Regions from separate parts of the Rhizobium sp. NFR12 genome, predicted to be linked through region 2. Evidence: riboswitches for the same ligand, from Rfam matches in the RefSeq annotation. Region 2 holds a riboswitch; the other holds the start of a gene.
What was found. A riboswitch is a leader RNA that binds a small molecule or an ion and turns the genes downstream of it on or off. The one in region 2 is predicted to bind cobalamin.

Region 1 (6,991 bases), on a different contig from region 2:
CTGTGGTCGCAGCAGGTTCTGGCGTTGCCATGGACGTCGGTGTCGGCTCGGCGCCTGTTGGCGAAGCCGGTGCTGCTGCTGCAGGATGACCGAAGATGGCGTCCTTGATCTTGCTGAATATGCTCATGGATAGTTCCTCCGTTGGTTTATGCCATACATGGTACGAGATCACGTCGATGACGGATCACTTTAGTTCTGCGGGACGACGACGCGATCGCCGCGTGAGCCGCGGTCTGAACGGTCCGGTCCACCACGACCGCTGGAACGGTCACGGCCATCGCGACCACCCCGATCATTGCGGCCGTCGCGGTCGTTGCGGATGTAGCCGGGGCGCTCCGGGCGGTCGCCACGGTTCCAGTCCCGATGCGGGCGATCGTTGTCACGGTCGGGCCGGCGTCCGTCGTGACGGCCGTGGTGGCGATCGCGATCCCGGTTATGACGGTAGCGGTAGTTCGGACCGTCGTAACGGTTGAACCGGTCGTAGCGATCGGACGAACGATACTCGGTGTAGGTGCCGCCTTCGCTGACGCAGCCCGCCAGCATCAGGCAGGCAAGACCGACAGCGGTCACCGCCTTCAATGCTCTGAATTTCATGTGATTGCCCCTGTTACCATTTTATCGAGTGCTAAACAGGAGAAGGGGCCAAGAAGTTCCTCATATACCTCTTCGGGCGTGCGTGGCGCTGCAACAGTTTTTGATGTCGTAATCTGAGGTGACCTGGCGCGTCTGTCCCTCTAGTATCGCGGCTTCACTCGGTTGGGGCATGCAATGGCAGAATTTCCGCAAAAGGCTAAGGTCGTCATCATCGGGCTCGGTGGCATCGTCGGTGCGTCGATCGCGCACCACCTTGTCGAGCGCGGCTGGGATGATATCGTCGGCATCGACAAGTCTGGGGTCCCGACCGATATCGGGTCGACCGCGCATGCCTCGGACTTCTGCTACACGACCAGCCATGACTACCTGTCGGTCTGGACCACCCAGTATTCGATCGATTTCTACGAGAAGATGGGGCACTACGCCCGCATCGGCGGTCTCGAAGTCGCGCGCACCGGCGACGATGCCTGGATGGAAGAGATCAAGCGCAAGCTGACCTCTGCCAAGGCCTTCGGCACCCGGGCGCATTACGTCTCGCCGTCCGAGATCAAGGCGATGTTCCCGCTGATCGAAGAGGATCAGGTGCAGGGCGGTCTGTTCGATCCGGATGCAGGCCTTGTCATTCCGCGCTCGCAGACTGTCGCCGGCAAGCTGGTGGACGCCGCCGAAAAAGCCGGAAAGCTCAAGGTATTTGGCAATACGGCGGCGCAGTCTCTGATTATCGAGGGCGGCCGCATCAAGGGCGTCGTCACCCACCGCGGCACGATCATGGCCGACCATGTCGTCGTCTGCGCCGGCATCTGGGGCCGGCTGATTGCCGAGATGGCGGGCGAGGATCTGCCGGTCATGCCGGTCGATCATCCGCTGACCTTTTTCGGGCCCTATAACGAGTTCGAAGGCACCGGCAAGGAAATCGGCTATCCGCTTTTGCGCGACCAGGGCAATTCGGCCTATATGCGCGACACCGGCGATCCGAAGACGACCGAAGGCGGGCAGATCGAGTGGGGTTATTACGAGACCACCCATCCGCGCCTCTGTCATCCCCGCGACATTCTTGAGAAGCACGAAGCGCGGCTGTCGCCGTCGCAGCGCGATCTCGACATGGAACAGATCATCGAGCCGCTGGAAAAGGCGATCGAGCTGACGCCGATCCTTGGCGAGCTCGGCTATAACGAAGGGCATTCGTTCAACGGTCTCTTGCAGGTGTCGGCCGGCGGCGGTGCCTCCTGCGGCGAAAGCCAGAAGGTGCGCGGGCTCTGGTACTGCGTTGCCATCTGGGTCAAGGACGGCCCGGCCTATGGCAAGCTGATCGCCGACTGGATGACCGATGGCCGCACCGAGATCGACCACAACTCGATTGATTATGCGCGCTTCTATCCGCATCAGCTGACGGAAGAGTTCATCGAGGGCCGCACCTTCGAGGCTGCCCAGAAGATCTATTTCCCGGCCGTTCATCCGCGCGAACCCTATGCGACGGGCCGCGGCGCCAAGCGCTCGCCGTTCCACGATCGCGAAAAGGAACTGGGCGGTTACTTCATGGAGCTCGGCGGCTGGGAGCGTGCCCACGGTTACGCCGCCAACGAGCATCTGCTGGAGAAATACGGCGACCGGGTTCCGACGCGCGAAAACGAGTGGGACAGCCGCCACATCTGGCGCGTGTCGAATGCCGAGCATCTGGCGATGAGCGAGGATTGCGGCATCGTCAACCTCTCGCATTTCCACATGGTCGATATAGAGGGGCCCGATCATGTCGAGCTGCTCGAATGGCTGTGTGCGGCCAAGATCGGCGGCGACGGTAATATCGGCAAGGGCATCTACACCCACTTCCTCGACGACGAGGGCATGGTGCGGGCCGATTTCACCGTCTTCCGCCTGGCTGATCGCGGCCGTCTCGTCAACGGCGCCGATGCCGGGCCGCGGGACCTGCTCTACATGAAGCGTGTCGCGCAGGATCGTGGCCTCGACGTCACAATCACCGATGTCTCGGAAAAGTTCATCACCATCGGCATCTGGGGCCCGAACGCGCGCGAGACGCTGAAGAAGGTCGTGGCCGACCCCGATGGTCTCAATGTCGAGAACTTCGCCTTCGCCGCGATCAAGCCTATCGAGATCGCCGGCAAGCATGTCACGGCGTTCCGCATCTCCTATGTGGGCGAGCAGGGCTGGGAACTGCATATGAAATACGAGGACGGCGTTGCCGTCTGGGATGCGCTGCGCGCCACCGGCGTGATGGCCTTTGGCGTCGAGACCTATGCCAACTCACGCCGCATGGAAAAGAGCCTGCGCCTGCAGAACGGCGATCTCCTGACCCAGTACAACCTGATCGAAGCGGATCTTGCCCGTCCGAAGGTCAAGGAAGCCGATTTCCGCGGCAAGGCGAAGCATCTCGAATACAAGGCCCGCGACCATCAGCCGGCGATGCTCTGCACGCTCGTGATGACCGACAATGTCGATGCGTCCGGTGTCGCCCGCTATCCGGTCGGCTCGCTGCCGGTGATGGATCCTGACACGGGCGAGGTTCTGATCGACGACCTTGGACGGCGTTCCTATACGACCTCGATCGCCTACGGCCCGACGATCGGCAAGAACATCGCGCTCGCCTATCTGCCCTGGTCGCATTGCCAGGTCGGCCGGAAACTGACGGTGGATTATTTCAACGAGGCCTTCCCGGTGGAAGTCGCAGCGGTCGGTTACAAGCCGCTCTACGATCCTGAGAACCTTAAGCCGAGAAGCTGATTTCTTCGGATCCGACAAACAAAAAACGCTCCGCGGATGTCCACGGAGCGCTTTTTTTATTGGCTGAGACTGGTCTTAGTACTGCGCAGTCGGGGACGAAGAGCCCTGCTGGTTGCCGTTGAGGCCGGTTGCGACGACCGAAACGCGGAACTTGCCGTCGAGGTTCTTGTCGAAGATCGCGCCGACGACGATGTCGGCCTCGGCTTCGACTTCGTCACGGATGCGGCTCGCAGCTTCGTCGACTTCGAACAGTGTCATGTCGGTACCGCCTGAGATCGAGATGAGCACGCCCTTGGCGCCCTTCATCGAGATGTCGTCGAGCAGCGGATTGGCGATTGCGGCTTCGGCGGCGATCAGCGCGCGGCCATCGCCGGATGCCTCGCCGGTTCCCATCATCGCACGACCCATGCCCTTCATCACCGATTTCACGTCGGCGAAGTCGAGGTTGATCAGGCCTTCCTTGACGATCAGGTCGGTGATGCAGCTGACGCCCGAAAAAAGCACGCGGTCCGCGATCATGAAGGCGTCGGCGAAGCTGGTCTTGGCGTCGGCAATGCGAAACAGGTTCTGGTTCGGAATGACGATGACCGTATCGGCGGCTTCACGCAGGGCTTCGATACCCTCGTTGGCCGTCTTCATGCGGCGATGCCCTTCGAACGAGAAGGGTTTTGTGACGACCGCAACCGTCAGGATGCCGGCAGAGCGCGCTGCGCGTGCAATCGCTGGCGCGGCACCGGTTCCGGTTCCACCACCCATGCCGGCGGTGACGAAACACATGTGCGAGCCGGCGAGATGATCCATGATCTCGTCGATCGATTCTTCGGCGGCCGCGCGGCCGATATCCGGCAGCGAGCCAGCACCGAGACCTTCGGTCACCTGCGCACCCAGCTGGATGCGGCGCGACGCCTTGGATGTCGCCAGAACCTGGGCATCCGTATTGGCGGCGATGAATTCCACGCCGTGGAGATTTTCCGTGATCATGTTGTTGATCGCGTTACCGCCACCGCCTCCGACACCGATCACGGTTATCTGCGGTTTCAATTCGGTCAAGCCGCTCTTAATATCCGTCATCTTCGTCTCCTTCAGCTCCTTCCGGTCGTCCCATACCAGAAGGACGGCGAATCGCCCCGCAGGCTATCTGTCCGCAAGGTCATAGACCAGAGCGCTGTCAGGCCAAAGAGGCAGGAGTAGGGTGAGGGCGATGTCATCGCAATTTAATGTACAGCATCCCTGAATTGAGCGCCTCACGAAGGTCGTGACCAATCCAAAATAGACCGTTGCGTAAATTGGTATGTTATACTATTACACTAGGCAACGGCAGAGATCGCGCGGGGATCGCTCTGGACAAGCACCGGCGTGTTCCCTATCAGTTGGGGCGCTACGGTTCTGCAATCGCAGATGAAAAGGGAATGCGGTGAGGCTTTCGGGCCAAGTCCGCGACTGCCCTCGCAACTGTAAGCGGCGAGCCAGCCATCGATACCACTGATCATCCGATCGGGAAGGCGATGGAAGGCGTTCGAGCCGCAAGTCAGGAGACCTGCCGTGGCATGGACAACCAACACCGGACGAGGGGTTCCGGCAGGGAGATGATTATGTCGCAAGCAATGCGCTCGTGCGCCATTTTGACGTCGAGCCGCGATGCGGCTTCAAGTCGTCCTGCCCTTTTTTCCGATCATTAAAGGACAGGACATGAAATCAGGGCTTATCGCCGCCTTAGTTGCGGCACTTCCCACATTCGCCTTTGCCGCACCGACCAGCTACCCGCTGACGATCGAGAATTGCGGTCGCTCCGTCACGTTCGAGAACGCGCCCCAGAAGATCGTCTCGATCGGTCAGGGCATGACCGAAGTGCTTTATTCGCTCGGGTTGGCCGACAAGGTGGCGGGCACTGCCGTCTGGGTCGGGCCGGTGCTTTTGCCCTATGCCGGAGTTGATGCGAAGATCAAACGGCTTGCCGACAACGACCCGAGCTTTGAATCGGTCGTCAGTCTCGAACCGGATCTGGTTGCTGCCGAGTTCGAGTGGCATGTCGGGCCGATGGGGTCCGTCGGCAAGCGCGAGCAGTTTTCCGATCTCGGCATCAACACCTATGTCTCGCCCGCCGATTGCGTCGCCAAGACCAATGTCGATGGCGGGGACGGCGTTCGCAACGAACTGTTCAAGATGGACCTGATCTACCGCGAGATTACCGAGCTCTCGAAGATCTTCGACGTCGAGGACAGGGGTACGGCCCTGATCGAAGACCTGAAACGACGCGAAGCCGCGGCCGTGGCATCGATCAAGGGTGTTGAGCTAAAGAACCTGCCGATCGTCTTCTGGTATTCCAGCAAGGAAACCAAGGGCGATGCCTTTATCGCCGGCAAGAACAGCGCACCGGCCTATATTCTCAACACGATCGGTGCCCGCAATGTGGTGACGACGGAAGAAGAATGGCCGCTGGTTGGCTGGGAAACGATTGCTGAGGCCAACCCCTCCGTCATCGTCATCGCCACCATGGACCGTCGCCGCTATGCCGCGGATGATCCGGCTGTGAAGATCAAGTTCCTCGAAACCGATCCTGTTGTCAGCCAGCTGGATGCGGTGAGAAAGAAGCGTTTCGTGATGATGGACGCGCAGTCAATGAACCCAACGATCCGCACGATCGAGGGCATCGAGACACTCGCCCGGGGCATCCAGTCCTTCGGCCTCGCGAATTAGGCGCGGCGGGTGATGACGTCTTTCCCTATTGCTGATTTCGACGAGATGGCGGCTGCACCCGATCAGTTCGGGCGTCTAACGTGAGGCGATCCTGCACTGGACGCTGGGTACTGGGTGCCGCGGGCGTGTTCCTCGTTCTCGCCGCGCTTCTCGTCGCCATCGTTGCCGGCGTGGCGATCGGCGAAATGACCATTCCCATGGAGACGACGATCGCTGCGGTGACAAACCGGCTCGGCTTTACGGCCGTGGCCTTGCCGCGCATTCAGGAAGCGGTGATCTGGGATTATCGCCTGTCGCGCTCACTTGTCGCGGCATTTTGCGGCGCCGGGCTGGCGCTGTCGGGGGCGATCCTGCAGTCGCTGCTGCGGAACTCGCTGGCCGAACCGTATGTTCTCGGCATTTCGGCTGGAGCATCGACCGGTGCGGTCAGCGTCATGCTGCTCGGGTTTGGCGCGGGCGCGATCTCGCTTTCCGCCGGAGCCTTTGTCGGCGCGCTGATCGCCTTTGTCTTCGTGGTGATGCTGTCGAGCGGACGCCAGACGGCGGACCGGACCATTCTTGCGGGCGTTGCCGCCTCGCAATTGTTCAACGCGCTGACCTCCTACATCGTCTCGACGTCTGCCAATGCCGAACAGGCGCGCAGCGTGATGTTCTGGCTGCTCGGCAGCCTTGCCGGCGTCCGCTGGCCGGAGGTGACGCTTGCCGCTTCGGTCGTCACCGTCGGGCTCATCGTCTGCATCTGGCATGCGCGGGCGCTCGATGCGTTTACCTTCGGCGAGGATGCGGCCCGTTCGCTCGGCATCGCCGTCCGGCGGGTCCGGGTGCTGCTGCTGCTTGTCACGGCGCTGATGACGGCGACGATCGTCAGCATGGTCGGCGCGATCGGCTTTGTCGGGCTCGTTATTCCACATGCCGCCCGGTTCATCGTAGGCCCTGGCCATATCCGGCTTTTGCCGGCCTGTGC
Region 2 (6,991 bases):
CTTTTCCTCGATGCCGGAACCGTAGGTGCCGGGGGCCGAGCCGAAGATGCGCGGGGGCACGTGGCCGAGCGTCTGCGCGTCTTCGGCCAGCGGATTGTCGCCCGGGGCTTCCTCGCGCGCGGCAATCGCCCGCATGGCGGCATCAAGAAGCGCGATCAGTGCCGGAAACATGTCGCGGAACAGGCCTGAAATTCTAAGGCTTACATCGATGCGCGGGCGTCCAAGCGTTGCCGGCGTCAGAACCTCGATACCGGTGACGCGGCCGGTTGCGGCGTCCTGGACGGGTCTGGCACCCATCAGCGCCAGAACCTGCGCCACTTCCTCGCCGCCGCTTCGCAGCGAAGCGCTGCCCCAAAGATCGAAGACGAGGCTTTTCGGCCAGTCGCCATGGTCCTGCAGGTATCGGCGCAAAATCTCGTCGGCGGCGCGCTTGCCGAGTTCGAACGCGGTCGGCGTCGGCAGGGTGCGCGGATCGCTGGCGTAGAGATTGCGGCCGGTCGGCATCACGTCGCGGCGGCCCCGTGATGGTGCGCCCGACGGACCGGGGCGGATATGCCGGCCATCGAGAGCATCGAGCAGCGCCTGCATTTCGGTTCCGGCACTGGCGATCCGCAGCGGGTCGTCATCGCCGGCTGCGATTTCGCCGAACACGTGCTGGCCGTCCTTGATGGCGAAGTCCTTGAGGTCGCAGAGAAACGCATCGATGCGGCTGAGCGCCGTGTCGGGGTCGTCATCACCGGTTATCCCGGCCTCGGATGCCAGTCCGCAGTCGCCCGCGGTCTCGACGATCAGTTTCGCCAGCCTGTCGCGGCGGCGCCTGTCCAGCCCGTCCGCCTGCGCGTATTCGTCGACCAGCAGCTCGAGTTTCGTCTGCTCAACCGAGAGGCCTGCGCCTGTCAGAACCGGTGGCAGGTGACCGATGGTGACTGCGGAGATGCGCCGTTTGGCAACTGCGGCCTCGCCGGGATTGGATACGATGAACGGATAGATGACCGGGAGGCCGCCGGTCACGAGTTCCGGGAAGCAGTCTTTCGACAGCGCCACGGTCTTTCCCGGCAGCCATTCCAGCGTGCCATGGGCGCCGACATGAACGATCGCATGGGCACCTACGGCATCGCGCATCCATTGACCGAACGCATTGAGGGCGTGGCGCGGCGGCAGGTCGGGGCTGTGATAGTCGGCGCGCCGGTCGGCATCGCGGCCCCGGTCCGGGGCAAGCGCCACCGTGACGTTCCCGAACTGCGCGGCGCGGAAACGATAGGCGCCGTCTTCCAGATCAACGTCCGTTGCGGGTTCGCCCCAGGCGGAATCGATGCCGGCTGAAGGGCTGTAGGTGGCAAGCGGATATTGCGCTGTCCTGGCGGCAAGGAGATCCAGAAGCGCGCGCGGGGTTTGCGGGATATCGGAAATTGAATAGCCGGCTGTCGATAGCGTGCTGAGGATCGTGAGAACGCTTTGCGGCACATCGAGGCCGACGGCATAACCGGTGCGGCCCGGCGCACTCGGATAATCCGGCATCAGGATGACCAGTTTCCGCTCGGCCCGGGAAACAGTCTTCATGGCCAGGAAGGCGGCGATCCGGTCTGCGACGTGTTCGATACGGTCCGGTTCGGGTTGGTTGACGAGATCGGCCGTCTTGTCGCCCGCCTTGAACGAGATCGCGCCGGCGAGAATGCGGCCGTCCAGTTCCGGCAGCACGACATGCATGGCGAGATCGGAGGGGTTGAGGCCGCGGCGGCCATCCACCCATCCGTCACGCCGTGTCGTTGCGGTGACCAGCTGGAAGACAGGAACCCTTGAGCGGTCGAAAATCGTGTCGCCGTTGTCGTCGGTCGCACTTGCAAAGGCGGTCGTGGTGAGAATGGCGGCCGGATCGAGCTCTGCGATCGCCTGTTCGACAAAGCCGATGGTTTCCGCATCCTTCAGGCCGCCGACGAACATCGGCATCGGTGCGAACCGGCGGGCGGTCAGCGCCTCGTACATCGCGTCGATCGGGGCCGCATCATTGGCAAGCAAGGTGGAGCGATAGAACAGAATCGGCAGCCGCTGCGCATCGGGCGGGAAACCAGCAGTAAGCTCATCGGCGGTCGCGATGCCGTGGCCGGGCTTGTAGAAGCCCCGCTTCGGCATCGGCGTCGCGGTCGGCGAGCTTTGCGTGTCGCCGCTTGCCAGCGCATCCAGGCGGCGCGCCAGAAGCTGCATATTGTCCGGCCCGCCTTCGCGGAAGAAGGCGAGAACGTCCATCAGCGTCGCATCGGGCACTGTCGAGGCAGCGGCCAGACGGTCGTCGCTGATGCTGCATTCGCCCGGCAGCATCGCTAGCGGGATCTTCTTGCGCTTCGCCAGCCGCGAAAGTTGATCGGCGCCATAGGCCCAGCGATCATAGCCGCCAAGAATGCGCACGAGGATAAAGCGCGCATGGGCAGCGGTCTTTTCCAGCCACAGGTCGACGGACATCGGATGGCGAAGGTCGGAGATATTGGTGAGGCAAAGGCTCGCCTTGCCGTCGCTCCAACCCGCTGCAATGCCGTTCAGGTCGCTGCCGGAAAAAGACAGCACCACCACATCCGCCGGCGACTGGTTGAGGTCGACCGGCTCGATCAGGTCGTCGAGCGACGACGAGGTGGTGGCGAGAATATGCATCCTTTTCCTTCTACAGCCCTCTTATGCCGCCAGCATCTTTTCGATCGCTGCCCGGTCCATGCCCTTTTCGCCGATCACGACGAGCCGGCTCTGGCGGGTCTCGCCGGCACCCCAGGCGCGGTCGAAATAGTGGTTCACGCGCGAACCGACCGCCTGCACCTGAAGGCGCATCGGCTTGTTCGCGACGTCGACAAAACCCTTGATGCGCAGCACGTTTTCCGCTTCCGCCGTGGCGGAAATGCGGGCGGCGAGCTCGTCCGCATCGGCAACGGCTGGAATATCGATGACGAAACTGTCGAAATCGTCGTGATCGTGATCAAGCTCGTCATCGTGATGGGTCTTGCGGTTCTCGATATCGTCCTCGACGGCAAGGCCGAGACCGATCAGCACGCTCGGATCGACGGCGCCGTTTGCGGCGGGCACGATCTTGACCGCGCGCGGCAGATGCGCCTGGACGCGGCCCTTGGCGGCGGCAAGCGATGCCTGGTCGAGAAGGTCCGTCTTGGTCAGCACGATCATGTCGGCGCAGGCGATCTGGTCCTCGAACACTTCCTCGACCGGATCGTCGTGGTCGATCGAGCTGTCCTGGCTGCGCTGCGCTTCCAGCGCTTCGTGATCGTCGGCAACGCGACCTTGCGCAAGCGCTAGACCGTCCACCACCGCAATGACGGCATCCACGGTGACGCGGGCCTTCACATCCGGCCACTGGAAGGCCTGGACGAGCGGCTTCGGCAGGGCAAGGCCGGAGGTTTCGATCAGGATATGATCGACGCGCGGTTCGCGGGCCAGGATCTGGTCGATCGCCGGAACGAAATCGTCGGCGACGGTGCAGCAGATGCAGCCGTTGGCAAGTTCGATAATGTTATCATCTGGGCAGCTTTCGATGCCGCAGCTCTTCAACACGTCGCCATCGATGCCGACATCGCCGAACTCGTTGACGATGATCGCGATGCGCTTGCCCTTGAGGTTTTCGATCAGGTGACGGATCAGCGTCGTCTTGCCGGCACCGAGAAACCCGGTGATCACGGTGCAGGGAACGCGGTCGAATGAAACGCTCATGAAGGCAGGTCCTCGTGGTGCTGGAATGGTGGAATGCGGGCTGTCATGCCCTTGCCGCGAAGGCACATGGGGCGGCCGCGAAGGGGAAGTAGACCGCGCTCGTCGTCAGCCAGCATCATCGCGCCGATCACGATGTCCTCGACTGTGTCGAGCGACAGATGACCAAAGACATAGGACCAGCCGGAGCGATGGTTGAAGGCAGCACTTGGGCCTTTTTCGCAGTTGGCAAGGCAGGTGACGGGTTTGATGGAGAGCGGTTTGCCGGCGGCAGCTTTGCGGAGGGCGTCCATCAGGGGGATGCCCGGGCGCGCCTGGCTATCGGATGCCTCGCGACAATTGGTGCAGACGAAAATCGTCACATCCGGCTCGCCGGCAAGGCCGTCTGCGGCCGCGTCGCGCTCGTCTTTTCGTTCGTCAATCACCATCGTGTCGCACTACCGCCCAAGTCAATAACATCGGGGTGCACGACAGGAAGGCAAGCCTATCCTGCAGAGTGAAAGAAGCTTTTCCGGAGCACCCCGCCCGGAAAGGCACGTTTTCGAACGGCAGGTCTCCTGGCTCGCGGGTCGTCACCATCCGCCTGCCTTCCCGGATTTCTCCAGTGGCCATAGTGGCAGGATGGCTCGCCGCTTACAGTTGCGGGGGCAGCCGCGGCATTGAACCATGGAATCTTAAAGACGATCCCGGGTTCGCACCGCATTCTCTCTTAGCCCCTACCGTTGCCGGCAAGGGACCGTATCGCAGTCACCTAAGCCTTGTCGCAGGGCAGTGTCAATGTTGCAAAGCCGATTGCCCGTCTGGGGAAACCGTCTATAGTGATCACGTCTTTGGTGCCCGAGAGGGCTCATCGAAGGGAATGCGGTGCGACGACATCTTGGCGTCAAACCCGCGGCTGCCCCCGCAACTGTAAGCGGAAAGTCTCTGCCCGATATGCCACTGGAGACATCCGGGAAGGCGGGTCAGAGGCGTTCGATCCGCGAGCCAGGAGACCTGCCGGAGACGATAGGCACAGTGAAAGTCCTCGGGTGGAGGGCAGAAAGACGACGTCCATGGTTACGAACTCTGCTGCCCGTGCAGCCAGCGTTTCCGCATCGAAAATCATTCCTCTCGGCATGACGGCCATACTCGGCCTGTTCATCGTCGGCTTTGTCGGCTTCTCGCATATCGAGGCCGTGCACAATGCGGCCCACGATACGCGCCACTCGCTGGCCTTTCCCTGCCACTAAGAGGAATTTTCCCAATGTCGCTGTTTCGTAACATCGTCCTCACGGCGGTGATCGCAGGGCTTTTGTCCGGGCTCCTGATGACTGTGATGCAAAGCTTTTCGGTCGTGCCGCTTATCATCGCGGCAGAGACGTATGAACATGTCGACAGCAACGGTGCTGGACATAGCCATACTGCGGCTCCGGATCCTGCCGCAGGCACCGCAGCAACAGCCGCCGCCGAGCATGATCACTCCGAAGAGGCATGGTCTCCTGCCAACGGGATCGAGCGCTTTGCCTACACGGCTGCCGCCAATGCACTGTCGGCCATCGGTTTTGCGCTGGTTGCCATCGCCATTGCCGAAGCACTCGGCGGGTTTGGCGGATGGCGTGGCGGGTTGATGTTCGGCATTGCCGGCTTCCTCACCGTCAGCCTCGCACCCGGCCTCGGTCTGCCGCCGGAACTTCCGGGTATGCCCGTCGCCGAACTCGGACCGCGCCAGATCTGGTGGATTGCGACGGCCGTCTGCACTGCCCTGGCACTCGGCCTGCTTGCTTACACCCGTTCCGCCCTTCTTGCGGCTCTGGCGGTCGTCCTGCTGGTTGCTCCGCATATCATCGGTGCACCGCTGCCGCCGACCCATGACACCGCGGTGCCGCTCGACCTGCATGCGCGGTTCGTCAATGCCGTCTACGCGACGAACCTGGTGTTCTGGGCCGTTCTCGGGGCGCTTTCCGGCGTCATTCGCGAGCGTTTTCGTGCCGGTGAGGAAATCTCGACCACGTCCAAGGAGCTTGCAGTCCGTTGAAGGAAATCGATCAGACCACCGAGCAGCGTCACCGCGCCAAGATGGAGAACCGCAAGGCGGTTCAGGATGCCGAAGTCGCGGAGAAGACCGTCGAGAAGGGGCTTCTCATGGTTCATACGGGCTCCGGCAAGGGCAAGTCGACGGCGGCCTTCGGGCTGGCGCTGCGCACGCTCGGGCACAACCGCCGCGTCGGGATCGTGCAGTTCATCAAGGGCGCTTGGTCGACCGGCGAACAGCCGGCGCTTGCGGTGTTCGGCGACCGCATCGCCTGGCACACGATGGGCGAGGGCTTTACCTGGGAAACCCAGGATCTCAAGCGTGACATCGCCGCTGCCGAGAAGGCCTGGGGCATGGCACTCGAACTGATGGCGGACGAGACGATCGGCCTCGTCATTCTCGACGAACTCAATATCGCCCTGCGTTACGATTACCTCGATCTCGACAAGGTCGTCGCTCAGTTACAGGCGCGCCGGGCGGATCTGCACGTCGTCGTCACCGGCCGTAACGCGAAGCCGGCTCTGATCGAGGCGGCGGATCTGGTGACCGAGATGACGCTCGTCAAGCATCACTTCAAGGCCGGTGTCAAAGCCCAGGCCGGCATCGAGTTCTGACGGGTGGTGGCTCGCGCTCTCATGTTTCAGGGGACAGGCTCGGATGTGGGCAAGTCGCTGGTCGTTGCCGGGCTTGCCCGCGTCTTCACGCTGCGGGGCTTGAGTGTCCTGCCCTTCAAGCCGCAAAACATGTCCAACAATGCCGCGGTCACCGCCGATGGCGGCGAAATCGGCCGGGCGCAGGCACTGCAGGCAAGGGCTGCCGGCGTGCCGCTCAGTGTCCATATGAACCCGGTTCTGTTGAAGCCCCAGAGCGAAGTCGGGGCACAGGTGGTGGTGCAGGGCAGGGTGGAGGGCAATGCCAAGGCTGCCGAATACCAGCTTCTGAAGCCGAGGCTGCTTTCGCGGGTGCTTGAGAGCTTCGAGATCCTGAAAGCCAAGGCAGACCTCGTCCTCGTCGAAGGGGCAGGTAGCGCTTCGGAGATCAACCTTCGCCAGAACGACATTGCCAATATGGGTTTTGCCCGCGCTGCCGATGTCCCGGTGGTTCTCATCGGCGATATCGACCGGGGCGGCGTGATCGCGAGCCTTGCCGGCACGAAACTCGTCATCAATGCCGATGACGCGGCAATGATCCACGGCTTTATCGTCAACCGCTTTCGCGGCGATCCGGCCTTGTTTGCCGAGGGCATGCGGATGATCGGTGCGTTTACCGGCTGGCAGTCGA

Region 1: another riboswitch for cobalamin. It lies ahead of BLW69_RS03830 (ABC transporter substrate-binding protein); the one in region 2 lies ahead of BLW69_RS21830 (CbtB domain-containing protein).

Annotation. Positions count from the first base shown of each region.
Region 1 is NZ_FNWM01000001.1:797,780-804,770, forward strand. Features, by position in the region: gene BLW69_RS03810 (DUF3597 domain-containing protein) at 1-127, opposite strand, end outside; gene BLW69_RS03815 (hypothetical protein) at 190-594, opposite strand; gene BLW69_RS03820 (GcvT family protein) at 769-3,330, shown strand; gene ftsZ (cell division protein FtsZ) at 3,406-4,401, opposite strand; cobalamin riboswitch at 4,695-4,890, shown strand; gene BLW69_RS03830 (ABC transporter substrate-binding protein) at 5,020-6,027, shown strand; gene BLW69_RS03835 (FecCD family ABC transporter permease) at 6,108-6,991, shown strand, end outside.
Region 2 is NZ_FNWM01000008.1:15,302-22,292, reverse strand. Features, by position in the region: gene cobN (cobaltochelatase subunit CobN) at 1-2,643, opposite strand, end outside; gene cobW (cobalamin biosynthesis protein CobW) at 2,665-3,702, opposite strand; gene BLW69_RS21835 (DUF1636 family protein) at 3,699-4,124, opposite strand; cobalamin riboswitch at 4,229-4,455, opposite strand; cobalamin riboswitch at 4,514-4,715, shown strand; gene BLW69_RS21830 (CbtB domain-containing protein) at 4,752-4,928, shown strand; gene BLW69_RS21825 (CbtA family protein) at 4,943-5,713, shown strand; gene cobO (cob(I)yrinic acid a,c-diamide adenosyltransferase) at 5,710-6,324, shown strand; gene BLW69_RS21815 (cobyric acid synthase) at 6,328-6,991, shown strand, end outside.